Regions from separate parts of the uncultured Paraglaciecola sp. genome, predicted to be linked through region 3. Evidence: predicted binding sites of a transcription regulator. Region 3 holds the regulator's gene; each other region holds the start of a gene.
What was found. Region 3 encodes sigma-54, which starts transcription at its own class of promoters, with help from an activator protein. Its sites were predicted from a motif close to GTTGGCACGNNNNTNGNNT; they were not measured.
Positions count from the first base shown of each region.

Region 1: the regulator sigma-54 is predicted to act here: its motif matches at 8,160-8,178, upstream of Q0Y52_RS18230 (P-II family nitrogen regulator).
Region 2: the regulator sigma-54 is predicted to act here: its motif matches at 3,527-3,545, upstream of Q0Y52_RS12560 (CmpA/NrtA family ABC transporter substrate-binding protein).

Region 1 is NZ_CALSOK010000023.1:21,886-32,876, reverse strand. It holds gene Q0Y52_RS18270 (radical SAM protein) at 1-982, shown strand, start outside; gene Q0Y52_RS18265 (alkaline phosphatase D family protein) at 1,237-2,904, opposite strand; gene Q0Y52_RS18260 (FAD-dependent oxidoreductase) at 3,034-4,080, opposite strand; gene Q0Y52_RS18255 (hypothetical protein) at 4,069-4,206, shown strand; partial or broken gene Q0Y52_RS19670 (FAD-dependent oxidoreductase) at 4,185-4,280, opposite strand; gene Q0Y52_RS18250 (TonB-dependent siderophore receptor) at 4,415-6,934, opposite strand; gene Q0Y52_RS18245 (hypothetical protein) at 7,248-7,466, opposite strand; gene Q0Y52_RS18240 (signal peptidase II) at 7,468-7,662, opposite strand; gene Q0Y52_RS18235 (signal peptidase II) at 7,634-7,966, opposite strand; gene Q0Y52_RS18230 (P-II family nitrogen regulator) at 8,210-8,548, shown strand; partial or broken gene Q0Y52_RS18225 (ammonium transporter) at 8,622-9,832, shown strand; gene Q0Y52_RS18220 (hypothetical protein) at 10,242-10,421, shown strand; gene Q0Y52_RS18215 (hypothetical protein) at 10,577-10,816, shown strand.
Region 2 is NZ_CALSOK010000013.1:108,545-119,535, reverse strand. It holds gene Q0Y52_RS12570 (ABC transporter ATP-binding protein) at 1-823, opposite strand, end outside; gene Q0Y52_RS12565 (ABC transporter permease) at 874-1,815, opposite strand; gene Q0Y52_RS12560 (CmpA/NrtA family ABC transporter substrate-binding protein) at 1,919-3,322, opposite strand; gene Q0Y52_RS12555 (CmpA/NrtA family ABC transporter substrate-binding protein) at 3,776-4,885, opposite strand; gene Q0Y52_RS12550 (ANTAR domain-containing protein) at 4,903-5,520, opposite strand; gene Q0Y52_RS12545 (hypothetical protein) at 5,694-6,236, opposite strand; gene Q0Y52_RS12540 (DUF2750 domain-containing protein) at 6,237-6,644, opposite strand; gene Q0Y52_RS12535 (GNAT family protein) at 7,141-7,692, opposite strand; gene Q0Y52_RS12530 (tRNA-uridine aminocarboxypropyltransferase) at 7,764-8,450, shown strand; gene Q0Y52_RS12525 (aminotransferase class I/II-fold pyridoxal phosphate-dependent enzyme) at 8,602-9,891, shown strand; gene Q0Y52_RS12520 (SMP-30/gluconolactonase/LRE family protein) at 10,393-10,991, opposite strand, start outside.
Region 3 is NZ_CALSOK010000014.1:114,234-125,224, reverse strand. It holds gene kdsC (3-deoxy-manno-octulosonate-8-phosphatase KdsC) at 1-318, shown strand, start outside; gene lptC (LPS export ABC transporter periplasmic protein LptC) at 315-881, shown strand; gene lptA (lipopolysaccharide transport periplasmic protein LptA) at 844-1,392, shown strand; gene lptB (LPS export ABC transporter ATP-binding protein) at 1,392-2,117, shown strand; gene Q0Y52_RS14150 (RNA polymerase factor sigma-54) at 2,286-3,779, shown strand; gene hpf (ribosome hibernation promoting factor) at 3,805-4,092, shown strand; gene ptsN (PTS IIA-like nitrogen regulatory protein PtsN) at 4,127-4,576, shown strand; gene rapZ (RNase adapter RapZ) at 4,577-5,419, shown strand; gene Q0Y52_RS14130 (HPr family phosphocarrier protein) at 5,419-5,694, shown strand; gene Q0Y52_RS14125 (hypothetical protein) at 6,545-6,745, opposite strand; gene Q0Y52_RS14120 (hypothetical protein) at 6,828-7,082, shown strand; partial or broken gene Q0Y52_RS14115 (SDR family NAD(P)-dependent oxidoreductase) at 7,224-7,409, shown strand; partial or broken gene Q0Y52_RS14110 (IS1182 family transposase) at 7,867-8,937, opposite strand; gene Q0Y52_RS14105 (glycoside hydrolase family 43 protein) at 9,129-10,769, opposite strand; gene Q0Y52_RS14100 (hypothetical protein) at 10,880-10,991, opposite strand, start outside.

The DNA of each region.
Region 1 (10,991 bases), on a different contig from region 3:
GGTTAATTATACAAAGAATTCAACATGGCGCTTAGTTGAAATTATTAAGATATTTACTGAAGGCGGTATTATCGGGCAAGGTATTATTTCTATTCAAACCACTGATGAAAAAACCTTAGAAGTCATAAATCGCAAGAACATTAAGACACAACGTTATGACGAACTCGCACAAGCTTTTACTGATTTGAATTTGCCATTATCAACCGATTTAATGATAGGTTTACCCGGCATGACTATTCAGTCATTTATGGCTGACTTACAACGCTATATTGATATGGATGTCTCAGTAAAAGCGTATCCAACACAGCTTCTGCCCAATAGCCCAATGGCTGAGCCCGGCTATATGCAAAAATATGAAATTAAGGCTGATGAACATAATTTCTTAATATCTACTTACAGCTATACTCAAGCGGATATTCAGCGGATGAAAAAACTGTATGAAGTGTATGTTATGGCCGATGGCTATAGTTTACTCCGTTATGTCATCCGTTTTATGCAATGGGAATATGCGATTGATGCGAGTACTTTTATAGAAAATCTGCTTGATGATTGTGTGGCTGAACCAAACGCATACCCTCTATTAACTTGGGCAGTGCATTTCTTCAATCAAGATAAATCAATGCCAAGCGGGTGGACTGCCTTTTACCAACAGTTAAAGGATTACATTGTGGCGCGCTATCAAGTGGCCGATAATAGTACCCTAGACACGATAATCAAAGTAAGTCAGGCAACCATGCCAGATGATGCTCAGAACTACCCAATTTCACTTAATTTAGCACATGATTTTCATGCTTACTTTCGGCAAAATAAAGAGTCCTTTAAGGCATTACATACCTTCGCTCAAAGCGCGATGGTTTTTTCAGATCCTAACCGATTGTCTAACGTTGACTTGAACTCAGCTCAATACGATAGCCACCAATATTTTTGGGAATTGTACAGCTCGGTCGCTCGACCAAAATCCCTAGCGGAATTTGCAGCTTGACACTTAATGGTAACAACTTCATTTTTAACGTTACACCTTAACTAGTTTGTTAAGGTGTTTTTGCATCACGTCTTTGTGCACTTGTTTTCACCATTGAGGGACAAATACTTTGCAAAAATCATCGACATCACAAAACATCTTAACTAATTTACTGATGCCTGTTCCTTGATAGATTGATTTTTTGTCAAAAATCAGCTCTTGAAATAGGCATTTCGTTCCAGCCACAGGTACTGTCGTTTTTAGATATTTTTATATTATTCATATCCTAGTAAACCATCTTGATGAGTGATGTCGACAGTGCGCAATACTTGGGTTTCATAGTTGCGTGATCGCACATTTGACATAGTTACATACTCCCCACGTGCACCTTGGTGATTGACTTGTAATCGAATAAAGCCAAGGTGGCGGCCATCACTCCAAATGATCTCTTCGTTGTTGGCAGTATTGAGTGCGTCGAAGCGCTGCATGACCTCACCTCCTAGACTTTCCATAATTGAACGAGGTGACGTCACGCCAGTCGCACCAAGCTCTACGCCCATCGATTGACCGCGGTCGTCGAACAACTTATTCTGCCAGAAACTATGGCTGTCACCCGAGATTACGAGTAAGTCTTGAACATTAGCGTCTTTGGCAATCTGATAAAATCGTTCACGGGCCGCAGGGTAACCTGACCAAGTATCAAGGTCTGAGGGCAAGGAATATTTTCCAAGATGGGTACGTTCAACCAGCTTTTGTTGTTTTTCTAGACTGAGTTTGTCACGTAAGTTATTGAGTATGGGGTCGTCTAAATTCGGTGCGATTGATTTAGCTATAACCGATTGATTACCAATGATGCGCCAGCGACGCCCAGCACTGACCGATTCATTGAGTTCATCTTTTAAGAAGACTTGCATCTCCTTAGATAACATTTCGCGATCGGCTGCATTAATGACATTTTGTGAAAACGCTTTAGCTTGCTTTTTACTTTGAATATTCGGCAAATGTTGATTATAACTGATTTGCTGGCTTCGGCCGGTATGCCGACTTTCAAGTGTGATGAGGCTGGCAAGATCGCCAAATTTATAATGTCGCCAATATTTTGCCCGGTCGCTCACTTGGACAGGATCACGCACTGGCATCCATTCGTAGTAAGCTTGCAGTGACGCAAGTCGCCTTGCCTCCCAGCTTCCCTCATTCAGTTGATGATTCTTGGCGCCGGCCATCCAAGGATTATTAGCTGTTTCGTGATCATCCCAGATGACAATCAATGGATGCCTAGCATGCATGGCGAGTGAGCCTTGATCTGTTTTGTACTGGGCATGACGTTTTCTATAATCATCAAGAGACAGTGTTTCATGAGCAGGGTGATGCTCTCGTCCGATACGTTTTCCCATTTCACCACCAAATCCCTCAACACCGTACTCATAGATATAATCACCCAGGTGCACCACTAAATCTATGGACGCGTCTTTTGCAATCGCATCATAAGCATTAAAATATCCAAACGGATAATTAGAGCAGGTGGTGACTGCCACAACTAATTGTTCAACATGTCCAACAGGTAGCGTTTGAGTTTGACCAGTGGGTGAAATAGAATCTGCGACCGCAAATTTATAGAAGTATGATTCTCCAGGCTTTAAATCATCAGCGACTATTTTAACAGTATGATCTCGATGAATGTCTGTGTTGAAGACACCGCTGCTGACAACATGTTTGAAACTTGCTTCAGTAGCAACAAACCAATCCACCTTAACTGGAGTTGTTAAGCCACTTACTCGCGTCCAGATCACCACACTACTTTGGTCTGGATCACCGCTTGCCACGCCATGAGCAAAAATAACCTGATTGCCTAATTCGCCCTGAGTATCGCAACTTGTAAAGGGCAATAAGGCAACGCTAGAAACTATTTTCATTGCTTGTCTGCGGGTTACTTTTTTAGGCATTACATATTCTCCAAACGATAATGAGTCAACCTCGAATTATCGTATTATTGAGTGAAATTCTAGGCAGCGGCATGCACTGATAAAGAACAAAAGTGGTTTGCTATTATGGCTTCAAAACATATAACTTCATCAGTGCCAGCCAAACCTATTGGCACGATAAGGAAAAAGGGATACTTTGGGTGTTTTGTTACCGAGTAAGTCGGCAATAATATCACCACTAATTGCCGCTAATGTCATACCTAAGTGTTGATGACCAAATGCATAGACTACATTCTGGCTCTTACTTGAGTACCCCAGAACAGGTAAAGAGTCAGGCAGCGAAGGACGATGACCTAACCAGACTGATTCTTCATGAATTTCAAGCTTAGGTAGCATATTTTTAGCCACTGGTAAAAGTTTACGAATTCTGCTGTAGTCCGGTGGTGCATGCAAACCGGCAAATTCGACCTGACTTATGAGGCGTATACCCTTATTCATAGGTGATAATACGAAATCATTTTCGCCATTAACAATCGGCCTACTAATCAGCGAATGGGTGGACTCAGGTAACATCAAATGATAGCCGCGTTCAGACTCTAGGGGAATATCATCCCCTAATTGTTTCGCCAGACCACGGGACCAAGCACCAGTTGCAATCACCACTTTTTGACTGAGTAATTCACCTCTTTTACCTTTAAGTTGAATAACGCCATTAATATCTTGTATTGCATCAACATTAAATTGTTGATAACGACCGCCACGCCTGACTAATAAATCAACCATGCCTTGCACCAGTAGCTGCGGATCATTCACATTTAAGCTATCGTCTTGAAAGAAACCGTGCTTAAACGTTCGGGCTAAATGGGGTTCAAGATCATGAATTTCAGACGCATTTAAGCATTGGTATTTTGTGCCCATCTGATCCAAGATTTGTCTTGAACGCAGGGTCCCATCAAACATCTGATCTGATTGATATACTTTGAGCCATCCCTTCGCATTGAAGAATTGACTAAGGGTTGTATCCTGGGTTAATTTGCGCCAGCTTTGCACCGCATGTTGTGATAGGGCGTGCAAGTTTTGGGCATTTTTGTTGACTGAAGAAGTGCGGCTTTGCCACATAAAACGCATAAGCCAAGGTAAAACTTTAGGGAAATAAGAGGGGCGAATACATAAGGGAGAATTGGATTGACTGAGCATTTTGATGGCATCGAAGAATATGCCTTGAGTGGCTGTGGTACACAAGAACCATTGACTATTGCACCAGCATTACCAAATGAGGCGCCTGCACTTGGCCGCTCTCTATCGAGTAACAATACCTCGTGACCTCTTTGTTGCAATGTTAACGCAGTCGCAGCGCCAATCACCCCTGCCCCGATAATGGTTATGTTACTTGTCATCGACTAGCACTTTTGGGTTGTTTTAAAAAAATCCTTTCACCTGAAAGTTGGACGTCACAATAAGTAAAAACCAATACCTAGGTACTGGTTTTTACTTCCATAACTAAATGTACACTAACTTAAATTAGCTTAGCTTAGAAACGATGTGAAACTTTTGCATACATAAAGCGACCATTGAATCCGTATGGTGAAGTTGAAGCATACGAGCGACCAGCAGGTGCACCTAAAGCAACAGGACCATTATCATCAGTCAAATTATTAATACCGACAGAAATAGCTGTTCCGCCATCAAAGTTATAAGCAAATTCAGCATCTAACAGAACAACAGCATCGCCAGTAATATCTGGAGAGAATTGGAACCATTCTCCATAATAATTTGCTCTTGCCATTAATGTCCAATCATCAGCAGAGTAATCAACTGTAAATGAACCTTTTTGCTCAGGTAATCCGCGCTCTAAACGGTTTAATTTAGTTTGACTGACATTTTCACCAAATTTATCAACAGTGGTCTCAGTCCAGTTGTAGGCAAGTGCATACTTCATACTGCCGCCAAAAGCGTCAATCGAATAGTTAGCAACTACATCAATACCTTGAGTGGTTGTATCAAAGTCATTAGTAAAGAACTTAACTTTAGCCAAACCTATTGCATCTGTTACTCCCAAAGCAGCTAATTCAGCTCTATCATTATCATCGAGTGCAACGGCTGAAGTCTGCGTGATCCTGTCAGTCACTTCGATGTTGAAATAATCGAAAGTAAGGAAGAAGTCACCGTCTTGATAAACACCACCAAACGCATAACTGGTCGCTTCTTCAGGTGTTAACTCAACGCCACCAAATCTGACAGAAACAGGATTAGTTGGAGGTAATGTGGCTATATCAACCAATTCACCGCCATCAAACTGTGTTTGCACAGATCGAACATTGCTTTGTCCAATAGTGGGTGCACGGAAACCAGTACCAACAGAGCCTCGGATTTTGAATGAATCAGACAATTCATAAATGCTCGCTAGTTTCCAGCTAAAGTTAGAGCCAAAATCGCTAAAATCTTCAAATCTGAATGCGACTTGTGTCATAAACGCATCACTAAATTGTGCTTCTGTGTCAAAATATGCCGCTTTACTGGTACGTGATGACGAGCCTGCATCAGCTGGTTTAAAGCCTGGAAAACCATTTGAGCCGATACTAAAACCTTGATCTACAAGAGGCCCTAATTTAAACGACGCTTCATCACCTGCGGTAATGGTAAAGGTCTCTTGTCTAAGTTCAACACCGTATGAAACAATTAACGATTCTAATCCCAATGTTCTATCTACTTCTTTAGAAAAATCGGCATTCAATGATTTTTCTAATTGCGCATAGGCGCCAGGAGTAAATTGAGTTGGCGTATCTGGACCTAGAGAAGAGTTGACAGTGTTACCTATACGAAACTCTGTCGAATGTTCACCTACGCCAGCACTGAAATCGTATAGTACGCCGTTGCTGAATTCGCCACGTGTTCCTACAAATAAAGATAGGTCAACTACGTCTCCACCAAAAAACGGTGTAAAGCCACCTGGAAATCTTAGATTATGAGCATAACAATTAGCACCAGATAATGAGGCAAGTGCAGCCGCATCGGGGGCGTTATCGACGATAGCAACCACTGGACAAGCCGAATTATCAGTGGCACCAGGAGTTAAGTCAGCGGTAAGAATAGAAGCGGAACCATCTGCAAGCGTTGGTCCTCCAAATACTCCACCACGGGTATTAGGGTTACGAAAATAGAAACCACCCTCAACCGTTTTTTCTGACCAATTACCAAACAGGTAAGCTTCACTGTCACCATCTAAATCAATACCGGCGTTAACAAATAACTTCAAATCATCTGAAATTTCAGGTGAGCCCCAAACCTGAGCGGCTGGTGTTCTAACGTCACTATTACCGGCATCAATCAAACCTTGTGCATCGCTACGTTGAGTACTTCTACTCGTTGCATCTTGCTGGTTAGACTCAAAGCTTAAGTTGATAAAACCATTGTCACTTAAAGGTAAACCCACATTACCTGATATTGTTATTAATTCTCCATCACCTTCAGAGAACGCACCCATTTTGGCTTCAATCATGCCGCCAGAGTCGTTATCATTAAGCACAAAGTTAATTACACCAGCAACTGCATCTGAACCATATTGTGCCGATGCACCATCGCGTAATACTTCAACTTGTTTTAAAGCAATCGCGGGTATAGTCGATACGTCTGGGCTTTGAGCACCGTCAGCGATACCACCACCTGAAAAGGCAATAATGGAACCTTTATGACGACGTTTGCCATTGATTAACACCAAAGTCGAATCAGGAGAAAGACCACGTAAATTTGCAGGCCTTACAATCGTTGCACCATCAGAAATGGCTTGAGCATTAACGTTATATGAAGGCGTTACCGTTCGCAAAAGTGTCGCCATGTCTGAAGGCCCATTAGCCATCAATTCATTACCACTAATTACATCTATGGGCACGGGTGAGTCAGCAACAGAGCGAGGGGCTGCGCGTGAACCTACCACCACTATCACTTCAGCGTCATCTTTCTTGTTCTCTTCTTCTGCGGCCATCACTGGTAGTGCGACGCAGGTCATTCCCATAGCAACTACTAAATTTTTTATTATAAATTTTTTAGACAATTTCTTATCCTCTGGAAAGAGTTATAATTATATTCTAAGTTATGTGTGTACTTAGTTTGTAAATTAACGCCTCGTTAAACTGGCATTCACCTGTCCAAACACATTAATTCAACGCTACTATGCGCTATCTTTGGTTCATAAGCTATAATACGATAGTTGTATTGTTCATATAATATAACGAGCCCACCTTAAGTTCATGATGTAAGTCGTTAATAAGCTTAATTCAAGCTGTAAACATGTTTTGTCGATTTTAAGCCAGCTGTTCTGAATTGATATCAAAATAGGTTGAATTTCTTGTCAATCAAACCTGTATTTAAGACTTTTTAACCTTTATTATTAAGCCATTAGGGGCCGGTTGGGTCTCGTTGAGCCATTTATTAATGAGGTGAGCTATACGTTTATTGTCGTTTTCTGCGTAAATTAAAAATAATTTAGCCATGCTAGGCTTAGCCTTTACCTTAGGCTGTTGTCGAGCAAACAATTTCCCCAGTGGTGACTGATATACATCTGATTTAGGGCTATTTGCCATCATTTTATTCCTCCTTGCTGCCAGCCTTTATATCTTTAGCAAACAATAATAAAAATACGCCCAGCATGATTGCCATATCAGCAACGTTGAAAATACCCGTTCTTAAAGAGCCAATGCCGATATTTAAAAAGTCGATCACTGCGCCATTGTTGACAGCCCTATCGAAAAAATTACTGATACCCCCTGAAAAGATAAGCATTAACGACGATAATCCATATGCGGTTTGTGTCTTTGTTCTTAAGATGTAAATCAGCAGAGCTTGATAAAATCAATCCCACCGCACAAACGAATATCCAGAATTTGGCTGAGTCTGACATACCGCTGCCTAAACCTAAGAAAGCGCCCGTATTTTCGGCATACCCAATACGGAGTATATCACTCCAATAACTGGTCATTTCAAACTTGGGTAGGTACTCAGAAGCATACCATTTGGTACCTTGATCAATTCCGATAATCATTAAACAAATAACCGATATCATTTGTATGCGTTTTAATAAGTTCATTTTTTGTATTCTGACCGTGATTGTATAAATTATGCGATTTGAGCCAGATTATCCACGCTCCTCCAGTCCCAGTCCATAACGAGATGTCCTTCAGATTAAACTATTTTACAAAATAGAAGTTAACAAGCGTTAACAGTCAATTAACACATGGTTATTAAATATCTATTTTGATTCTAAAAGCATCACTCAAATGATTGGCAAGCTTCTGTATTATTAATAAATCAAAAAATGTTGGATTGTTAAATGAAAAAAATTGAAGCCATAATTAAACCTTTTAAGCTTGAAGATGTGCGAGAAGCATTAACTGAGGCCGGGATTTCAGGGCTAACCGTAACAGAGGTAAAAGGTTACGGACGTCAAAAAGGTCACACCGAAACTTATCGTGGTGCAGAATACAAAGTAGATTTTTTACCCAAAATCAAGCTTGAAATTGTACTAACAGATGAGCAAGTTGAACGCTGCATCGAAGTTATCATCGCCACAGCCAATACGGGTAAAATTGGTGATGGCAAAATTTTTGTCTTTGACGTGGTGCGCGCTATACGTATCCGTACCTCTGAAGAAGGTGATGAGGCTGTATAGCCGATACAGTCTAACGACAGATTACCCACAGACACCCTAAACATATTATTTTAATTATAAACTGAGAGCCCACATGCAAGATATTAACAGCGCCGTTGAAACACTGGTGCAAAGCTCCAATACCTACTTTTTACTGATCGGTGCGATCATGGTGTTTGCCATGCACGCAGGTTTTGCGTTTTTAGAAGTCGGTACGGTGCGCCACAAAAACCAAGTCAACGCTTAGTGAAAATCATTACTGACTTTGCTGTTTCCTGTATTGCCTACTTTTTTGTTGGATATTGGATAGCCTACGACGTCACATTCTTCAGTAGTGCCCAGGAGCTTGCCAACAACAACGGTTATGACTTAGTGAAATTCTTTTTCCTAATGACCTTCGCCGCAGCTATCCCAGCCATCATATCTGGAGGCATTGCTGAAAGAGCAAAATTTTATCCCTTTTTGATTGCCTCAGCCATGATCGTTGCCGTGGTATATCCATTTTTTGAAGGGATTAATTTGGAATGGTAACTACGGTTTTCAAGCATGGTTACAACAAACCACAGGTGCCAGTTTCCATGACTTTGCAGGCTCGGTGGTGGTACATGGTATGGGTGGGTGGTTAGCCTTAGTAGGCGTTTACTTTTTAGGGCTACGTAAAGGCCGTGAAAAAGACAACAGACTGATCGCCTTCGCTCCTTCCAACATCCCGTTTTTGGCCCTAGGTACATGGATCCTATGTATTGGTTGGTTCGGCTTTAATGTTATGTCCGCACAAAGCATGGACGGCATCAGCGGATTGGTCGCAATGAATTCGCTGATGGCGATGGTTGGCGGTATTTTAGCGGCGTTGTGGTTCGGCAAAAATGACCCTGGTTTTATTCATAATGGACCACTGGCAGGTTTAGTCGCGGTGTGTGCGGGTTCGGATGTGATGCATCCCTATAGGTTCATTGTTTGTAGGACTCATAGCCGGCTGGATTTTTGTCAAACTGTTTACCGTTATGCAGCAAACCAAGAAAATTGATGACGTGTTGGGCGTCTGGCCATTACACGGCGTATGCGGCGCATGGGGCGGAATTGCCGCGGGTATATTTGGCCTTGAGTCGCTAGGTGGGTTGGGCGGCGTGTCTTTCACCGCACAAGTAATAGGCACCGTTGCAGGCATAGTGGTTGCGCTAGTCGGTGGCTGTGGTGGTGTATGGTCTTGTCAGTAAAGTGACCGCCATTCGACTCACTGAGGAAGAGGAGTTTAAAGGCGCCGATTTGAGTATTCATAGTATCGGTTCGGTTAATCACGATTAAAGCCGAATTCATCATTCAAGGGACTTCATGGATGAAGTCTCATAGATATTAACCGTGACTAACAAATTTAATCTTACCCATATTTTAAACCGACGAAATACTTATATTCTTTGTATATATAATGGACCACATGACTAGTTTTTATGGTCATATTGGATAGACAATTTACTAAGGTAAGTTGATACAGTGTGATGCTCATAAGTCGTTAGCCGTCATCATGGGGATAAAAGACTTTAAACAAAAACGTTGCCTGCACCTCTAGGTTTTATGGGCGCGTTAGGTGTTGGCTAGGGATCAGCCTGATTGCCGCACATATTTTTGCATTGTATAATTGGTTTTATTTAGTATTTATCAACCCAACATTTACAGCCACTTACATACAATATTCCGAAGCAAAAAATTAACTCAAGTGTCTAGAAGCAAGGGTAATAGAGCAACAGCTTCAAAATTAGCGGATTACGCAGAATTAGTGAGTAACAACTTCACACAGTCTATGGTGATGTTTGCCTCGGTGTTTGTGATTGGACTGCTGTTTTCTGTGGTCAGTGCTTGGGCACTTCGCACCCGCAAAAATAACCCAAACACATAACTAGAAGAGAAACAATGGAATTAGGTCAATTTCCCCTCAGCCTTCATATTAAAATATAATTAAGTTACAAACCTTTTATGAAAACTTTGGTTTTAAAGCTCGCCCAGAATGTGGTCTCATCGCAGATAAAGTATCTTGCCTAAATAAAAGTGCACATGATGGGTTTATTTGAGGGTATGTTCAGAGTCGAATATTTTACCTTTAATCCAGCTGATGTGATCCCTATTGAAAACACATTATATCAAGACGCACTGCCCCAACTCATGCTGAATCAGGCCCTGCACATTGTGTGTTGCAAGATCCTGATGGCAACCCCATCCTATTTAACCAGTTTTAGAGGCCACTATTTATTATGTCTGATGAATTTATCTGTTGGAATTGTAACCAAGCGCTAATCAATGTCATCCTGCCGATGTCAAGACGTGAAGAGTGTGACAAATGCAAAGCAGATCAGCATGTGTGTAATATGTGCCTGTACTATGTCAAAGGCCGCTGTGAAGAAGAACGTGCTGAGCATATAAGCAATACGAACGGGCTAACTTTTGTGATTATTTCAAACCCAGTAATGCA
Region 2 (10,991 bases), on a different contig from region 3:
TTTTGGATCGATTTTTACGGTGTTCATCAACGGATTCCACCTTGCGCTGTTTTTCGTATAAAAACTTTAGTACCTCGTGACGATAGTGATTGTATTGCTGGTTATCCGCTAATTCGATGCGGTTCCTGGGCCTGTCTAATTCGATAGGTAAAATCTCACCAATAGATGCCGCAGGGCCATTAGTCATCATTACAATTCGGTCTGAAAGTAACACAGCTTCATCCACATCATGGGTAATCATAATAACGGTATTACCTAACTGCGCATGAATTTCCATAACTGAGTCTTGAAGGTGGGCACGAGTTAAGGCATCAAGCGCTCCAAAAGGCTCATCCATCAATAATACTTTAGGCTCCATTGCTAATGCTCGTGCAATACCAACACGCTGTTTCATACCACCTGATATTTCAGCGGGTAACTTGTCAGCAGCATGACTCATATGAACCAGTTCTAGGTTATGTTCAACCCACTCTTTCATTTCCTTTTTTGAGCGACCATTTGGGGTTTGTTTAACCGCCAGTTCAACATTTTTATAAGCACTTAACCAAGGTAATAACGAGTGATTCTGAAATACCACGGCTCGCTCTGGGCCTGGTTCGTTTACTTCTTGATTATCCAAGATAACACCACCTTTAGTGGCTTCATATAAACCCGCGACAATGTTCAAAACTGTAGACTTACCGCAACCAGAGTGACCAATTAATGAAATAAACTCCCCTTTATCGATCCGTAGGTTAACGTCTTGCAAAGCGTTAAATGGCCCCTTAGCTGTTGGGAATTCCATCCCTACTTGTGTCAGCTCTAAATGATGCTTGTTACTCATTACTTTATCCTCAAATATACTTTTTGATACTAGCTGTCTAAACGAGTGACTTAACGCAATACCGCGCTCTTATCCCAACTAAACTTTCTCTGTAGCGCTAACATTAATCTGTCTAAGGCAAATCCAATCACACCAATAGTTAATACTGCCACCATGATACGGGCTAATGATTCGGAACTGCCATTTTGAAATTCATCCCAAACAAACTTACCTAGACCCGGGTTCTGGGCAAGCATTTCTGCAGCAATTAGTACCATCCAACCAATCCCTAGGGATAAACGTAAGCCAGTAAATATGGCTGGAATAGAAGAAGGCAAGACTATTTTAGTCACATGAGACAAGCCGTTAAGACGCAGTACTTTACTTACGTTAAGTAAGTCTTTATCAATACTTGATACACCAACAGCAGTATTAATTAAAGTCGGCCACAAACAGCACAATGAAACCGTCACGGCTGATGTAATAAAGGATTTAGAAAACATGGGATCAGAGCTGACATACACCGCACTTACCACCATAGTGACCAAAGGCAACCACGCTAAAGGTGAAACTGGTTTGAATAGTTGGATCAGAGGATTAATAGCCGTATAAGCATTTTTACTTAAACCACATAAAATCCCAAGAGGAATGGCTAACAGTGAGGCCACAATAAACCCCACCATCACAGTATATAAACTGGTCCAGATTTGCTCAAAAAAAGTCGGCGCACCAGTAAAAGCTCTAATTTTAGGCTCATAGCTTGGGTCTTTTGCAACACGTGCGGCATTACGGTCATCTTGACGAGCATAAAACTTGTCGGCCTTGTCCATCTGCGTATTGTGCTCAGCCACTAATACTTTCGTCTGCTGCCATACAGAGCCTGGTCCAGGGAACTGACCCAAAGACGTATCAATATTTTTTGCCATTAAGCTCCATAACCCGAGGAATATTACAATTCCAACAATAGGCAGTGCTGTGGCAGTTAAGAATTGATTAAGGGTTGGCCAGTTCATGTCTCTCACGTGATTAAAAATAATAGGAACCGTTTGTTGTTTACTCATCTGGAACACTCCACGCTAGATGGGGCATCCTGCCCCAGTCTGCTTACATAGCTAGTTAGATTTTAGTGTCATTTTTAAGACCGATAGCAAATTTTTCTAAATAAGCATTAGGTTGACTACCGTCATACACAATTTTGTCAATAAATTCTGTCTGAGGAGGTTTAAAACCTGTTTCTGTTGCAAACTCAGGGAAGTCAACCGCATTGGCTTTACCTTCTGTAATCAAAGCTTTAGCGGCTTGAGCATAAATATCAGGACGGTAAACTTGTTTGGCTATATCTTTGTACCAAGAATCAGGTTTAGGCTCAGAAATTTGTCCCCAGCGGCGCATTTGCGTCAAATACCAGATAGCATCGCTGTAGAAGGGATAAGTTGCGTTATAACGGAAGAACACATTGAAGTCCGGCACATCGCGTTTATCGCCTTTTTCGTACTCAAAGGTACCTGTCATGCTGTTTGCGATAACCTCGTAATCCGCTCCAACATATTGACTCTTAGATAGAATTTTCACTGCTTCTGGACGGTTAGCATTGTTATTTTCGTCTAACCACATGGCAGCTCTGATCATCGCCTTAACCACTCGAATATGCGTATTCGGATTTTTTTCAGCCCATCCTTTGCTGACTCCAAATACTTTCTCAGGGTTATTTTTCCAAATTTCATAATCGGTCACAACTGGCACACCAATACCTTTAAACACCGCTTGTTGGTTCCAGGGCTCGCCTACGCAGTAGCCATGGATAGTACCGGCTTCCATAGTAGAAGGCATTTGTGGTGGAGGCGTAACAGATAACAAAGCATCAGCATCAATTTGGCCACTAGTGTCGCCTTTATGGGGTGCATAAAATCCAGGGTGAATACCCCCTGCCGCTAACCAATAACGTAATTCATAGTTATGGGTAGAAACGGGAAACACCATACCCATTTTGAAAGGTTTACCCTTGCTTTTGAAATCGTCTACTACAGGCTTAAGGGAATCCGCCGAGATTGGATGAACTGGCTTTCCGCCTTCATGGGGAACATGCTTTTTCATCTCTTTCCAAATATCATTGGAAACTGTGATGGCATTACCGTTTAAGTCCATGCTAAACGCAGTAATAATATCTGCTTTAGTGCCATAACCGATAGTTGCACCTAAAGGTTGACCAGCCAACATGTGAGCGCCATCAAGCTGTCCATCAATCACTCGGTCAAGTAATACTTTCCAGTTTGCTTGTGCTTCAAGGGTGACGTAAAGGCCTTCATCTTCGAAATAACCTTTCTCATAGGCGATCGCTAGCGGTGCCATATCAGTTAATTTAATAAATCCAAATTTTAATTCTTCCTTCTCTGGCCATCCCAAATCTTTTGCACCAACACCGGTTACAATCACTGAACCGCTTAAAATTGTTGATATCAAGCCGAGCCTGAGAGATGTAACAGCTAGTTTTAACGAACTTAATAACGTCAGGTTATTCATTTCTTACTCCTATTTTTATTAGCCAAAAAAAAACCCACAAAGACTCCAGGACACGGAAAATCTTTGCGGGCTGCATTGCCTATTTGTAACAACACTACGTCGTATAATTACAATTTTTTGTTTAAAGCATTATGACACTTATTGTCTTCTAATTATTGAGGACAATTATCATTGTTATAAGTAGTAGGTCACTCATTCACTGTTTAGCAGTAACAATGCCAACTATTATTTTTGTTTAATTTCAATAACTTAATGAATACACATCAATTTTATCACACAGCATTGTTGTCATAGGAGTGCATACCTTGCACTATCAAAGTGCCATTGTATTTATGTGGTGTCTGATTTAGACGGGAAATATAAACAATTTTCTTCTAAGGGTTCTATTTTAAAGACATTCACAAATCATAAAAAACCACACACAAGAATAGTCAAGTCTAAACCCAGTACTTTTTAACCTGAGCGGCGAAAAAATTGCACTGCTTGGTCTTCAAGTTTCAGTCGCATTTGCTGATATATATCGGGTCTAAATACATCCCTAACTAGTTCAGCCGGAACATTAATATTTTTCAGCTGTCCTGCACTTCTCATTTGACTAATTAACCATTCACCTCGGATGTATTCAGGCACATTAATTGAGCCATTGCTAGATTTTGAGAACTGATTATATGAAGGTATGGTACGAGGTGGCATAGTAATATGAGTTAGGCAACTGCCAATTAAAGATGGTGTAATCACATCAACAGACGCATCTAAATATTGTTCTGAACTCAACAAACGTGCAGCCTCAAATCGATTTGGAATACTTTCTAACCAAATACAGGCTTGCTTTAACGCAGCGGCTAAAGCGATGACTGTGTTAGGTTTACTCAGCTGAAAACTAGCTAATAATCCTAGGACTTTCTCAGGGCTGTCTTGCCATATATCAAATGATGTCAGAGCAGTTAAACCAATACCTGCTCTAACAGCTTTGGCATTCCAAGGTCCACCAACACAACATCCGTCAATTTCACCGCTTTGTAAAAATGCCACCATATTTACCGGTGGCACAACCACTATGTCCAAGTCTGCTTCTGAAATTTGGGCAGAGGCTAACCAATCTCTAAGCTGATAATAATGACAACTGTAAGGAAATACAGTCGCAAACCTTAACTTTGGACGGTTTTGATTTTTACGCACGCGAATGACTTTCTGCAATAGGTATGCAGCAAGAGGCAATGTCACATGAACAATATTGTTTTCTTTTAAAATCTCTTGGTGTAATTTTTCAGACAAAGTAATAGCGTTACCATTTAAGCTAAGTACTAAAGGAGTAATCACTTTTACCTTTGCACAACCTAAGCCTAGTGAACTGGCTAATGGCATGGGGGCTAGCATTTGAGCTGCATCTAATAATCCAGCGTGTAATTTATCTCTGAGCGTTGCCCAAGAATTCTGTTTTTGCAATTTCACATTCAGCCCCCACTGGCTAAAAAAACCCATTTCTTTAGCCACAATTAATGGTGCAGAGTCTGTCAGTGGTACAAATCCTAAGGTTAAATCTGTTTGTTCAGGTTCAATCATACTTTTGACCTAGTATCTTAAATAGTGTTCAGAAAAGAAATGAGTGTTTTTGCCACATCATCCAACTTTTGTCCTGTATCCATAGCAGTCTTTCGCATGGCTTTAAAAGCGTCATCTTCTGATAGATTCTTTTTCTTCATTAATAATCGTTTAGCTTGATCAATCAGATTACGCGAGGCTAGTTGATGTTTGGTTTCACTTAATTCTACTTTTAATTTTTGAAATTCACGAAATCGAGCCACAGCCGCATCCAAAATTGGTTTAACCCTTTCAGCTTGCAAATCACCGACTACATAAGCGCTAACCCCAGATTCAATATATTGATTAATGGTGTCAGTATCTTTTTCGCCAGAAAACATCACTACGGGTTTGGGATTGTAATGAGAAATGGTACTTAAACTTTCTAAAATATCACGGCTGGGAGACTCTATATCAATCACAATAATATCTGGCTGGATCTCATCCACCTGTTTTAATAGTGACATGTGTGGATTGGCTAGGTGACTAATTTTGTAACGAGAGTTATTTAGAGCCCACGCTAAAGACTCGGCTCTTTGGCGGTTTTCGTCAATCAACAAAATACGCAATTTTGGAATCACAGTATTTTGTGCTTTAGATAAAGCTGTATCTTGCAAGCTATCTTTCCGAGATGTAATAATGATCTTTCATAACTGTGCTTAGCAAGCCATAAGCCAAATTTAATGACCATAGATATCAATAAGTTAATAATAAAATTGCAAATAACTTGTTTATTTAAAGTCCAAATAAATGCAAGCGCACCAACTTAGTGCATTTTGTGCAAAGTAAATTATGTCTCCCGCAGTTGTTTTATCAATTTTACAAGCCGCATTATTTTAATATTCGATAATTGGCGATAATCAAAATAAGGACAAACCACCAGTTTGTTATGGATATTTATCGAAAATTCGTGATCTAACCATGTCAATAAGTGGGGCAAAGTTAGTGATTTAGCATATGTCTTGCCCATAATGATGTGCACCACATTGTTATTTTGCTGTTTAATATTATTAAGTTGTGGTGGTAAAAACAATAAACTCGTGTTTGACGAATTTTGTAATAAAACATGCTCACGAAAATCTTGCCAACTTTTAGCTCCTTGCAACGAAACAATGTTTTCAGCATTAAGCGCAAATAGCAGCTTGGCATATACGTTAAATACTTTTCGCCAACCGTTACCACAAGCCAAACCAATAGCATTGATTTCCCCTGTTGATAACGGCTTAATCCCGCCGTTACTTGAATATTCAGAAAACGTCGGGATATTGCCAATATACACATTGAATTCAGCGTATTGATCGCCCAGTCCAGATAACGAGGCACTTATCGGCATTTAGCTAAGATCGTTTGCCGCAAGCCCTTTTAAATCTTCTTCAATACAACTGATCATTTCTTCAGCCTCAAGCATAATACCTTCTTCATCGCCACTTAATGGAAAAACCAAGACTAAAGTATTGTTGTTTTTCATTCCCGGCAACCATGTGTCGATCCATTCCACAAAATCAATTTGTTTAGGCTGACAATTAGGAAACTCATCTTTTACCCAAGCCTCAGCAAACTCTTTGTGTGGCCAAATAGGTATACAGGCATCCTCATCAGCCTTGAGCATCACCCAACCACTTTCACCATACAATCCCCAAAGGTTTTGCATTTCGATCATCTGTGCCAATGCATATTCAAAGCGCAGCTCGGGTAACATTTTACTCAAAGCAAGAAACTTTTCCTGTGAAATTTTATTCATATCAATATCCTAATTTACATTTCCATAAAACATACATTTTTTAAGCGTCACATTTGATTTTCAGCCAATGACAACCTTAATTAAATTTATGCAAAAAAAAATTCATATATCCACCAAAACAGTGTTGCAGACTACCTCATATCGCACCCAGGCTCAAAAAAGTAAAACGTGGATTTACTTGCTGGTCGCTATTATCATTATCTTAGGTTTTGGGTATTGAAGTTTACTTAATACGTCTAGTAAATACATCGATCACTACTTTCATCTCGTCTCGTATGAATTTTCAAATTAATTTAACTAAAACCTCAATTCCCTAAAAACATGTACTGATGAAATTGGGTATAAGTTAACAATCACACATTACTATCGACTCACAAATGGACGAACTACCTTACTTACCTATTATAGGTTTATGTGAGGTAAATCAGGCTCTTCGCCATAATCATCCTTAGTAATTTAGCAGTAATCTGAACTTGAGGCTGACTATCACATCAGGTTAACTAATCTTGCTAACCTGATATTCACTGGCTAACATAGAATAAATAGCATGATCGACATGCTGGTCATACAACCATTCACATTGACGCAAGGTTGCTTCATAGGAAAAACCTAAACGTTCAGGAATAGCTCTGCTCTTGTAATTTTTATCAGCACAGCGTATTTCGATTTTGTTCAGACTGGCCTCAACAAAGCCATACTCCAATAATTTTTGTACCACTTTCGTCATCACACCGGAGCCAGTGTAATAAGCACAAAGCCAATAGCCAATTGCTCCCCACTTGTGTTGATAATCAATATAATTAAACCCCGCAACACCCACTAAATCACCGCGATGCAAGATAGCAAAAGTAGTGGCCTGATTATTGTTGTGTTGATGAACAGCAGTTTCGATAAAGGTTTCGGTGTCTTCAAAGGTTTTCACTAAGTCTAACCAGGATAACCATTTTTTTAAATAGGCTCGGTTCTTGTTAGTCAAACCATATAAACGCTCGGCAAATGCGGGCACTAAAAGCTCGATGTGAATATCGTTATCAATCTGAAGTTTCATACTTTAACTATGTAAAATCTTTAAAAAAAGCGATGATATTACATAAACTGCTATTTGTTCACGGGATTTTTTTGGCACATATCAATACAGTACACATTTTGCGCAAGCAGCAGCTAGCATTATCGACTAAGGAATTTAGGGCTAGAGGTTATAAAGTTAAACGCTGCGAGGATTGTTTAATCCCAGAAAAAAAGTGTATTTGTTCACAGCGCCCTTCAATTTACAGTCACAGCGCATTTTGTTTGGTGATGTATAAAAATGAATATTACAAACCAACCAATACCGGTAAACTCATCGCAGATGTCATACCCGACAACTATGCATTTAGATGGGACAGAGTCGCCCCCGATCCTGCACTCATCGAGTTACTACAAAATCCAAAGTACGTCCCTATATTGGTATTTCCTCAACAATATGCCGAAGCAGAAAGATGTATTGACTCTCCCAAAGATCTAGTCGAGATAAAACAAGGTAAAACGCCCCTATTTGTGATGTTAGATGGTACATGGCGTGAAGCGAGTAAAATGTTTAAAAGCCCATCTTTTGCACCATTACCGGTCTTGAGTATCCAGCCTAAAAAAGCCTCGTCTTATCAACTACGTGAAGCCGCACATGAGCATCAACTGTGTACCGCAGAAGTAGCCATTGAGGTATTAAAAATGACAGATGATAATCATGCTGCAGAAGCCCTTGGTGAATATTTTCACCAATTCAAAAAAGCCTATATTGCAGGTAAGGCGCACTTGACCCTTCTTTAGGTCTGTTCGACGTTCCAGCCGAGCTTTACGATTAGGCGCATACCTTATTCCAATTTAGCCCGATAATTTAAACACTTCTGTTTGAACTCTCAATACACAACGGGCTAAAGTTAATAAATTATAAATCTCATGATTACGGAATACGCTCAACATGAAACTAGAATCCTTAGCCTTACACCATGGTTATACTTCAGAAGCAACCACCAAAGCAGCTGCTGTACCTATATACCAAACCACATCATATACTTTTGACAACACTCAGCATGGCGCAGATTTGTTTGACCTGAAAGTACCAGGTAATATTTACACGCGGATCATGAACCCAACTACGGCTGTTCTTGAAGAACGAGTGGCGGCTATGGAAGGTGGAATAGCTGCTTTAGCTGTGGCATCTGGCATGGCTGCTATCACTTACGCTATTCAATGTATTTGTACTGTAGGTGACAATATTATCAGTACCAGTCAGTTATATGGTGGGACTTACAATTTATTTGCTCATGCACTACCTAATCAAGGTATAGAAGCACGCATGATCCCCGGTGACGACTATGCGGCTTTTGAAGCAGCCATTGATGAAAATACCAAAGCGATTTTTTGTGAATCAATTGGTAACCCTGCAGGCAATGTTGTAGATATACAAAAGCTAGCAGCCATTGGCGCTAAGCATGGTGTACCTTTAATTGTTGATAACACGGTCGCCACACCTTTTTTATGTCGCCCCTTTGAACATGGCGCAGCCATTGTTATTCATTCATTAACCAAATACATTGGCGGCCATGGCACTTCTATAGGTGGCATTATTGTAGACTCAGGAAAGTTTGACTGGGTAGCTAACAAAGAGCGTTTTCCAATTTTAAATCAACCTGACCCGTCTTATCACGGAGTTGTTTATACTGAAGCACTCGGTGCGGCTGCTTATATCGGTCGCTGCCGTGTTGCTCCTCTTCGCAACACTGGCGCAGCTATATCGCCAACGAATTCGTTCAATATTTTAATGGGTCTTGAAACGTTAGGTCTTCGTATGGAACGCCATTGCGAAAATGCTGAAAAATTAGCCGCATATTTGTCTAAGCATCCAAAAGTAAGTTGGGTAAACTATGCTGCATTAGCCGATAGTCCTTATCAGGTAACTTGTCAGAAAATTACTGATGGTAAAGCATCAGGTATTTTAAGCTTTGGTATAAAATCCACCGCTGGGTCTTCAAACAAAGTCGCGGGTGGTCAGTTTATCGATGCCTTACAAATGATTTTGAGACTGGTAAACATAGGCGATGCAAAATCCTTAGCTTGCCACCCTGCTTCTACTACACATAGGCAACTCAATCCAGAAGAATTAGCAAATGCGGGGGTCAGTGAAGATCTAGTCAGAATATCTGTCGGTATCGAAAATATTGATGACATTATTGCAGATGTTAGCCAAGCACTTGACTCATTGAACTAAGGGAAGAAAGATCAAGGCTGGGCGTCATTTTAAAACGTCCAGCCTAATGGCTTTAGTGGTTAAACAACAGTGAGGATAAACACTATAAATGATGATGGTATAAGAGCATTTATGCCCTTTAAAGATGACGAAAACTCTTAAATATTTTATACTACGTTTGGTTTCTAAGGGAAGTATGTCACCGATGATTTAACCTTATTTGAATCTGATAATTCATCTTTTCTACATCAATGTGCATTAGTTTAAATTATTTTTACTTTCAGGTTTGCTGACACACTCTTTTGGAAAAAAACAAGCTCCTATTTCGATATCACTATTAATGAAAGTTGACAGTTATAGCTTTGCTTTCATTGGGTAAGAGCTGTATTAATTAAAAAGGGAACCTGTTTCAGCTGTTCTTTCTATAAGGTGGGTATAGAAACGTTAAGTCAGAGATAAATTTGCAACATCATTCGTCACTGAAAACCTATCTCTATAACGCAAAATAGGTCAAAAAAAGATTTAAGGGCAACCCGCTCTGGTTGATGCGACTTTAGCCATTTCAATTTTCCCGGTTCTATTTACGCTCACTATCCGTGCTTGTGAGCTCTGGGCTGTTAGCATAAATAAGGTTTTACCATCATCCCCGCCTAACATACAGGCATAACAATTTTGACTGGTATTCACGACCTCTAATACCTCTCCGCCTTTTGCAAAAAGGACACATTCGTTACTGACTGCGTTTGCGATCCATATATTACCATCGGCATTCATACATATTCCATCGGGCAGTCGTGAACCGGTAGCTGCCCACTGTCTTCGATTACTCAGAGCACTGTTTTCATCAATATCAAACGCGGTTAAACACAGACCCAAAGTTTCTGCGACAATGAACGTTTTGCCATCGGAAGTAATAACAGATCCATTGGGGAAACTCATGCCACCGGCTGCAACACTCACATCTCCCTGTGGTGTGACTTTCACAATATTGGCTTTGGGGTGATCTGCCATCACTGACTCTGCACCCCGTGTTTGCATTTCTTCGTCAAGGTTAAACCCAAAATTACCGACGTAGGCATTACCTTGTTTATCAACCACCATGTCATTGCATAGATGCGTTG
Region 3 (10,991 bases):
GAGCAGCGGATGACATCTCTAGGAGTTCAACATATTTATCAAGGCTGTGAAGACAAACAGCCAGCTTTGCAAGCCATACAAAATAAAATATCCGTTACTATAAGTGAGACTGCTGCAATAGGGGATGATATGCCTGACTTAGGCATGTTTAAGGTGTCGCAATGTAATATATGTGTACAAGATGGCCACCCGCTTTTAGCTGCACAGGCGCACTATCAGACTCGGACTAAAGGTGGATTTGGGGCAGTGCGTGAATTATGCGATTTAATCCTGCTGTCTCATGGGCAGTTACATACCATACACAGCGCCAGTATATGAATCGCGTTACCCTGTGTATTGTGGTGTTATTTTTACTAGCATTAGCCTTGAGTCTTCCCGGATGGCTTGCTAAAGAAGTATTAAAGGTAGACTCGCAAACAGAAGACGCTTGGGTTCCTAATTACCTAGCAAGTAAGATGCGCAGTACATTGTATGATAAATTGGGACAGATAAATCATCAGGTTTTTGCCCAAAAGATGGAAAATTTTGACCTCCTTGGGTTCACATTGTTTAAACAACCTAACTATTTGTTATTTGCTCAATCACTTCATCCATGGAAAGTAGACGCACAGGAAGGGACATTATATGAAGATCAACGGATCCAATTTGAAACCGATGTAGAAATCACCAGCCTTGATAAGAAAGGTTATATACAAGTCATCCGCACCAATTTTGTCGAAGTAAACCTAGTGGAAAAGACCATGTATTCAGATCAGCCAGTCGAAATTATTGGCCCAAATTATGTGATAAACAGTAATGGCTTCACCGCTAGCCTAGAAACCCAAAAATATGAGTTATTAGACCATGTTAAAACCGTTTACCAACCGTCTGTTCCGTACTAGTTTTTTAGCAACGTTATTATTTTCGACTAATAGTTATGCTGGGAAAGATGATTTTACTAAAAAAATTGAACTGGCTTCCTTGTACCAAAATGCTGATGGCATTGCCAAAAGAGCAACTTACCAAGGCAATGTTGTGATCCTACAAGGATCTTTAAAAGTCAGTGCAGATGATTTAGAAATTGATGCCAGCAAGGGTGAAGGCAATGAAATATTTATCGCCACTGGTAACCCTGCTACATATTCTCAACAACAAGAAGATGGCAGCATGGTCACTGCCAAGGCAGATAAGATTGAATACCATCGTCAAACTCGCTCCCTATCATTAGAGGGGAATGCTGAGATAAAGCAGAATTCTAGTAGTGTGCAAGGCAAATCAATCACATTTAATATGGAACTTGAACAAATCATAGCTCAAGGTAGCGATCAAGAAAGTGGCCGTGTTATTACCACATTCCAGCCTGTATCAAAGCCTAAAGAACTTGAAACAGCCCAACAGGATGAACAACCTTAATGGCCGTATTGAAAGCCACACATTTAGCTAAGTCTTATAAGTCTAGACAAGTTGTAAGAGATGTCAGCATTGAAGTATCGACTGGTCAAATAGTGGGTTTATTAGGACCAAATGGCGCTGGTAAAACCACCACTTTTTATATGATTGTTGGGCTAGTACCTTTAGACAAAGGTGACATCTATATTGATCAACAGAATCTTACTCTGCAACCAATGCATGTGCGTGCTAGGCAAGGCATAGGTTATTTACCACAAGAAGCATCAATATTCAGAAAGCTAACCGTATATCAAAATCTGATGGCGATATTACAAACTCGTAAAGAATTATCAAAAGAACAGCGAGAACAACAGGCCGACTCATTATTGGACGAATTTAATATCAACCATATTCGCAATAGTTTAGGTATGAGTCTGTCTGGCGGTGAACGCAGAAGAGTAGAAATTGCGCGAGCCTTGGCGGCTGATCCAGAATTTATATTATTAGACGAACCCTTTGCTGGGGTTGATCCCATTTCAGTTAACGACATAAAAAAAATAATTCAACAATTACGCGATAGAGGTCTAGGTGTATTAATTACCGATCATAACGTGCGTGAAACCTTAGATGTATGTGAAAAAGCATATATAGTGAGCCATGGCGAGTTGATAGCTTCTGGCACTTCGGAAGAAGTTTTAAGTGATCAACGTGTAAGAGATGTATACCTAGGTGAACAATTCAGGCTATAGTTAAAAGAATATTACTTAAAATATTAAGCTTCCAGCAAAGCTGTCAAGCAAGCGAACTTGATTAGTATTTTATGATTGATGTGGGATAACTTCGACAACACGCTGTAATTTCTAGAATGAAGAGTTCATCTCGTCTGATAACAACAACAGATTAAACATAAGAAGTTAATGAAACCCTCTTTACAGTTAAGATTTAGCCAACAACTTACAATGACACCGCAGCTGCAACAAGCCATAAAGCTATTGCAATTGTCTACTTTGGATTTACAAGCTGAAATTCAAGAAGCCTTAGACTCTAACCCGTTGTTAGAAGTAAACGAGTCAGATGACAGTGGTAGTGGCGAAAAAGCCCTTGAAACTAACCACAGTGCCGATAATAAAGATAGCGACAGCACTCAAGTTGAAGTCAATGCGGATAGTGTCGATAGCGGCGATGCCCTGCAAAATAATGACATACCAGAGGATTTACCCTTAGACAGTACTTGGGATGAATATTTAAGTGCTTCATCAGCCCCTTCCTCTATGAGCAGTGCAGGATCAGCAGGCGATGATGATCAAGTATTTCAAGGCGAAACCACAGAAAATATTCAAGACCATTTGCTTTGGCAAATGCGTTTAACCCATTTTAGCGATACCGATATTGCTATTGCTATGGCCATTATCGATTCTATCGATGAAGCCGGTTATTTGACTATTAGCACTGAAGAAGTCCTAGCCAGTATGGATGACGAAGAGATTGAACTGGACGAAGTTGCAGTAGTACTTAAACGCATCCAGATGTTTGATCCCATAGGCTCAGGCGCTCGCAGCGCCCAAGAATGTTTACTAATCCAATTACGGCAGTTTGCATCAGATACACCTTGGTTAGAAGAAGCCAAGTTGTTGATTACTGATTACTGCGATCTGATAGGCAGTAAAGACTATCGTACTCTAATGCGAAAAACTCGTCTCAAAGAAGAAGAGTTGCGGGAAGCCATGCGTCTGTTGCAAACCCTTAATCCTAGGCCAGGTACTGCCATAGTCACAGGTGAATCAGATTACGTTATCCCTGATGTATCTGTTTCTAAGAAAAATGGCCGATGGAAAGTAGAACTTAACCCAGATAGCCTTCCTAAACTCAACGTCAATCAGCAATATGCAGCGATGAGCAAAAGTGTTAAGAACACTTCAGACAGTCAATTTATTCGTTCACATTTACAAGAGGCAAAGTGGTTTATTAAAAGTGTTGAAAGCCGCAACGAAACTCTTCTTAAAGTGTCTAACTGCATAGTGCAGCAACAAATGGGTTTTTTTGAACATGGCCCCGAAATGATGAGACCTATGGTGTTGAACGATGTCGCTGAAATGGTAGATATGCACGAATCCACTATTTCGCGAGTTACAACACAAAAATACATGCATACACCAAGAGGTATTTTTGAGCTGAAATACTTCTTCTCTAGCCATGTAGCCACAGATGCAGGCGGAGAATGTTCATCAACTGCAATAAGGGCATTGATTAAAAAGTTAGTAGCTGCAGAAAAACCCAGTAAACCTTTAAGCGATAGCAAAATTGCTCAGGTGTTGGCCGACCAAGGCATTATGGTAGCGCGGCGAACAATAGCAAAATACCGGGAGTCACTCATGATCCCACCATCTAACCAACGTAAGAGCCTGCTTTAGGCGAATTGAAGAAGGAATAGGCGATATGCAAATTAACCTTACCGGCCATCATGTAGATATTACAGATTCTTTAAGAGATTACGTACATACGAAATTTACTAAACTAGAACGACATTTTGAGCATATAAATAATGTTCATGTAATATTAAATGTGGAAAAGCTTAATCAAAAAGCGGAAGCCACTTTACACCTCAGTGGAACAGAGGTGTTTGCTACATCTGAACAGTCAGATATGTATGCAGCAATAGATGCTTTAATCGATAAACTTGACCGCCAAGTGATTAAGCACAAGGAAAAAATTAAACGCCATTGATAGCGTCAACGATAAACCACAATTAGAATTCATAATGGAAATAAAAGATATTCTTCATCCTGACTGTACTTTATGTGCAGTTCAAGGAACCAGTAAAAAACGAGTACTTGAACTTATTAGTCAAATTGCTAACCAACATTTAATTGATGTTGATATTGACCAAGCTACTATTTTGTCTAGTCTGACATGCAGAGAAAAAATGGGCAGCACTGGCATTGGCAATGGTATTGCCCTGCCACATGGTCGCCTACAAGAACTAGAAAATGTTATGGCTATTGTATTGACCAGTAAAAAACCAATCGATTATGACGCCATAGACAATGCGCCTGTTGATATCTTTTTTGCTATTTTAGTACCCGAAGACAAAGCATCTGAACACTTAGGCACTTTGTCTGCTATTGCCACGAAACTAAACAATAAGGACACGTTAAGCCTAATGCGCCAAGCAAAAACAGACCAAGAGTTATTTGAGGCACTAGGATAAATGAAACTTATCATTATTAGTGGGCGTTCTGGCTCAGGTAAATCTATAGTGCTGCGCTCATTAGAAGATCTTGGCTATTATTGTGTGGATAATATTCCAGTTAACCTTTTACCCACACTCACTCATACTGTAGTTGATGAATACGACCAAGTGGCCGTTAGCATCGATGTCCGTAACTTACCAAAAGATCCTAATGAGCTAGTCGAAATTCTTGATTATCTGCCCTCCACTTGGGATATGACCATACTTTATTTAGATGCCAGCGATGACATGTTGATTAGACGTTTTAGCGAAACAAGACGACTGCATCCTTTATCCAAACAAAATAAGTCTTTGTCTGATGCTATCCAAGCAGAAAGCCAATTACTCGCACCTATTGCCGAACGTGCTGATTTGTATATAGACACTGACCAACTGTCGGTCCATCAGCTTGCTGAATTAGTCCGTGAACGCATTTTAGGTAAAAAAAGTTCTAGACTGGTCTTGGTATTCGAATCCTTTGGCTTTAAGCATGGCATACCAAAAGATGCAGATTATGTTTTTGATGGTCGCTTCTTACCTAACCCTCATTGGGAACCGGACCTCAAACACTTAACAGGGTTAGATGCACCGGTGCAGATATTTTTGGGCTCGCAACCCATAGTGACTAAGTTTATTTGGCAAATTCAAAACTTAATTTCCACATGGTTACCCCATTTAGAGCGCAACAATCGCAGTTATGTCACCGTAGCGATTGGTTGCACGGGCGGCCAACATAGATCCGTTTTTGTTGCTGAAATGTTAGCCAAAAATTTCAGTAACTCTCACCCTGATGTACAAATTCGCCACCGCGAACAAAACTGATGCCTAGTTTCGAAAAGACACTGGTGATCGTTAACAAATTAGGGCTTCACGCAAGAGCAGCCACGCAGCTTGTTCAGCTAACCAATAAGTTTGATGCACAAATCACGCTACACCAAGGCGATAAGCAAGCCTCAGCCAACAGCGTACTTGGCTTAATGATGCTCGAAAGCCACCAAGGTAAAGAAGTGCGAGTCGTCAGTGAAGGTAAAGATGCACAAGCAGCAATGGACGCGGTAGAAACCTTGATCGTCACTAAGTTTAATGAGGAGGAATAATAAGCTCTGAATAACACTTTTTGTTTATAAGTAGAAATGAAAAGCTTCGCTTCGCGCCATCGTCCCGCGCGGTCGCCACCCTCTAACCGGTTACACTTTTTATACTGTGTTTCTTTGCACTTTATACTAATCAGAAATTATCCTTATCGACAGAAAGGCGACGTTGAGCATTCTCAACTGAAATAAAGCCAAGTCGCCAGACAACTAAACGAAAGACCAAGAAAGACGTTAGACTATGAGACACCAGCAGAGCGATTTAACCAGTGTGTTGCAGTGACCAGTTGAACTCACACCTGATAGCTGACCTAAGCTTTTGTTGATTTTTAGCAACGATGTTCGACGAGAATGCCCTATATGGAAAATTTCATCGGAGTATTTTTATTAATAACACCTTTACCTTACTTCGGTTTCTAAATAAAAGGTGTCTACAAATTTAGGAGAATAACACTATGCTGTGTTAAACATGAGAGATACTGTCTTGTAGTGATAACTGTATTTTTAACTTAAAGAGGGCTCTCGTCTCTTGGTACATCCATATTTTCACTTGGAAAGGTGGCTATCACTGCGAGCGATGCTACGTAGAAACCTGCAGCAAATTGCAAAAACCACTAATATGTTTTAGGAAACCGTTATCACTTAGAATCTGTATATCAATCGGCATTATGCCAAATAAAATAGATACAATTAATGCTGTCCCAACTGGCCAAAATATGCCTAACTGGACTTGACTGGCACACTTCACCTCATGACCCACATTCACCAAAGTCTATATGTTTTTTTCTCACTGCAAATTCGTGACTTAAGCCCTTAATACACGAGTGCATTATATAGGTTCTTTGCTGAATGCCGCTCACAGCTGTTGAGTGAAAAACTGGTACGCACTACGGTCTTGATTCTTTTGGGCTAAATAAACACCGAGTTCCAGTAAGTTTTGCCTGTCGGCATAGCGTTTGACGATCATTTGAAGGGTGTTCAAGGCTTTCTTTGACTGTCCTTGTCCATCCATCGACAGGATGTAGGCGTAGGCGTATTGGCTATTTTGCGGCAACAAGTCATAGGCTTTTTTAAATGAAGTCAGTGCAACGGTGTGCTGTTGTTGCCTGACTAAATGCAGGGCAGCTTCTCATAACTCCATGCGTTATGACTTTGAGATAACAGTACCTCCCATTGACTTTATTGTTGAAATTTTGGCCGGATACCTCGGTGAACATGGCGGGGTAAGGATGACGGGGGGTGGTTTTGGTGGCTGCATTGTTGCCCTGATGCCCCACGCCATGGTGGAAGGGGCTAAGCTCTTACTTGCGCAGCGTTATTTTGCGCACAGCGGCATCACAGAAGATGTTTATATTTGCAGTGCCAGTGACGGTGCCGGTGAAATTGCACCGTAATAGCAATCCAGCCTAGCGCATGCTCGTAAGACACCCGCATACCACCAACAGGATACTTCCCAGGATGATACCGCTCGATGTACAAACTAAATTGCGGTACTCAATATATGTCTAACCTAGAACAACAAGGATACTAATCAAATGCAAACTATCTTGGTAACGGGAGGCGATGGTTACATTGGCAGCCATAGGGTTTTGCAATTATTGGAAACGGATCATCAAGTTATCGTATTGGACAATCTGTGCAATGCCTCTAACGAGTCGCTTAAACGAGTGGAAGCCTTGACGGGTAAAAAAACCATCTTTGTTGAGGCAGATATCCGTGACAACACCATCTAAGAGCTGGTTGATCTTCCCCTATTTTTGTGATCAATTTATATAATAATTTTCCTGCCAATCTGTTTTTTTAAGTTGAAAATTGATATCACTTAAGTCAGCTATGTCGCATTGCAGACCATCAAAACCAGTTTTATCAAGCTACCGCCAATGGCGGCTTTTGGCACATGGCCGAAGGATAGAGAACGTTCCTAAAGATGGGTTTTAATAGCGAAATGAACCAATATTACTCTAAGTGCTAATGACCGCTTTGTCGGCAGACTGTGTAAAAACTCCTATTACAACCGCCAAATCTTACCCTCTGTGATACTCAACCTTCCAAATGACTTAGTCACTGATTATTAGCGTTAGCACGGAATTTTGGATTTGGAGTGTTAAGGCGGGTTGTTGATGATAAAAGTGACGTTTGAAGGCAGTTTTATCTCATGAAATCAGGCTAAATCTCCCCTTATTGCCTGATGGCCTCCATCAAACCAGTTGTCCCCATTATTGTCATCATTCTCTTCAGGTTATAAGCCAGCACATGCAGGTTCATCTCGATACTGACATTCTTTCTACGCTTCATTAAAAAGTGTGTCGCGCCCATCCACATTTTGATAGTACCAAACGGATGCTCCACAGTTTGTTTTCTCACAACCGATATCTCTGGATTATCGTCGAGCCGCTGCTGCATCGCGTCTATCTCATCTTCGTGAACCCAACGTCTCATTTTCCTTGGCTCTTTTAATGACTTCGTGCATTTATCTCTAATACTACAATCACGGCAAGCGTAAAAATTAACGTATACCTTTTGCTCAAGGCCTCTTTCGGTCACGTCACGTTGGTACGGTAATTCCTCGCCCGCTGGGCAAATATAAAGGTCTTGGTCTTTATCGTATTTAAATAATGATTTGTTGAATATGCCTTTTTTTTCTGAGCCTGATGTATCAGTCTGTGGCACGTTTGCCGTCATGCCTAAGTCTTGTGTCGCTTTAATATCTATGCGACTAAAGTAGCCCTTGTCGGCGATGATAGTGATGTCTTTCTTACCCAACGTTTTTTGAACTTGCGCTGCTACTGAGGTGAGCTGGCCCCTGTCGGTTGTCATGGTGACATCGTGTTCAATAATCAAGTGATGCTTAGTATCCACAGCGCTTTGCACGTTGTAGCACACCTGTCTTTCCATATGTTGCGTCTTCATCAAACGTGCATCAGGGTCGGTTTGTGATACTTGCTTGTCTGGGTGTTCATTCACTTGTATTTCGAGTGCTTTAAGCTCAATTAATCGCTGCTCAAGCCATGCTAATTTTGAAGTAGATATTGTGGTGTCAATATTCTTTTCATCCCCGTCTTTGGTGTCCATTTGACTTAAGTATTGTTGAATACTCTTTTCTGTTCGCTCGATATGAGCCTGAACTTTGGCGGGTGTATAATTCTTGGATTTGTTGTTGACGGCTTTAAACTTACTACCATCAATGGCGAACGCTGAATCCTCAAACATGTTGAGCTGACGACATAACTCAACAAACTTGCGGCAGACATTTTATCACCTGCCATTAGGATTCCGACCGATAGCATCAACAAATATCAAAAAAGTGATCAATATATTCAGCTTGGGTTACGACCGCTGATCGCTCAAACCCGCCTGTTAGTTTATTAGGTAAGGCTGAGTTTCAAACTTTAATATGCTCATACATTTATTTCTATGTATTACGAAGGTATTCTGTTTGATTAACTCGGCCCTTCGATATATTCGAAAAAGTCAAAATCAGCTACGCAATTTTGCCCTGATGTATCATGGCAAGCCATACCTACAAAGGCTCCGGTGAAACTTGCCCCTTCGCCCTTGCCTGCTTCATCAGAAATAACACTATAGTCGAAGCGATAAGGTAATGTTTTCCAGAAATCTGCATCGAGTGACCATTCAAATTTCAACACATGGTGGTCGACTCTGGCGCGCAAATATACCTCACCTTCAGTAGGCAGAATGAACCTTGGGTCAGTGAACAAGCCTTCAGTATGTCCTTCGCGCAATGGAAAAGACAAACTCAGTTGTGGGTTAGCCAAACAACTCATCACATCTATAAATCGCTGCCCATCATCATCTACCGAGATATACAAATAATGAAACTTATGACTGTTATAGTAACAAACCAATCCCGCTGTTTGCTGAAAATTAGTCGGTGAAAAATCGACTTTGGTTGAAGCATCAAAAACAAAGGCTTGTTGCCTACGTGCAATCAATGCATGTTCATATAAAGAACCTATTGACTCTTTACCCGTTAAACGCAAATAACCGGGACGTTCAAATAAACTCATAAAGGTTTCTGGAAACGGAGTGCGCAACCACTGAAAATCAATCGGCAACGTTTCGCTATCAAATTCATGACGAGCTTCTTGTTTTGGCCAAGGATGCTCTGGTAAATTAGGCGCGGCAATATGTAACGCAGGAAGTCCGTCTGCTGTTGCCCCTTCTACTCTTAACCAACCATCATCAGTCCAAATGGTTTTTTGTAATCCTGTTTCTCGACCCATGGGGCAGCGGCGTTCACCGGTTAAAGGTCGGCCGCACAAATGCACCAAATAGTGTTCACCTGTTTTAGTTTCGACTAAATCGCCGTGTCCACAGCGTTGCAAGGGCAGATGTTGATTGTCTTTGGCTGTTAACAGGTAACCTTGGGGATCCACTTCATAAGGCCCTTCTAACTGTTCAGAACGGGCAATCGTCATAGCATGGTTATATCCTGTGCCACCTTCAGCCGTTACCAAATAATAATAGCCATTACGTTTATATAAATGTGGCGCTTCAGTCACTCCAAGTACTGAACCTTGAAAGATGTTTTTACGCTGACCAATTAACTTTTTTTGACTTGTACAATATTCTTGAAGCGCAATACCGGCAAACCTATGTTGATTATGACGATGATCCCAAATCATGTTTACCAACCACTTTTTTCCATCCTCATCATGAAATAGAGACGGGTCAAAACCACTAGAATTCATGTAAACAGGATCAGACCATTCTCCATCGATAGTGGCACAAGTTGTTAAGTAGTTATGAGCGTCTTTATAATCACCATCAAAACGCTTCACGTCAGTATAAATCAAATGAAACAACCCATCATGATGAGTCAAACAAGGCGCCCATACGCCACATGAATCTGGCTCACCGCGCATATCTAGCAAAGACTTGCGATTTAACGGTCGAGTTAATAATCGCCAATTTTTGAGATCTTTTGAATGATGAATTTGCACACCCGGATACCATTCGAATGTTGAAGTAGCAATATAAAAGTCATCGCCAACTCGCACAATACTAGGATCAGGATTGAACCCAGGTAAAATAGGATTGGTAATTAGAGAATGTGTCATAAAGAGTCCTTAAATCCTTTTACTAATTTAAATTGATAGAGAAATAACAACACAATTATCCCTGCTGCTACTAAGCTAATGGCAAAGATTAATAAAATACCAAATATGGCCTATTCGGTTTGGGTTTCATTTGGCTGATAGCCATAACCCGAAAGCATCCACTCCCCCGCGGCACCAACTATTGCAATGCTAAATTTTAGAGCCTGTAAATGCCACAAAAAG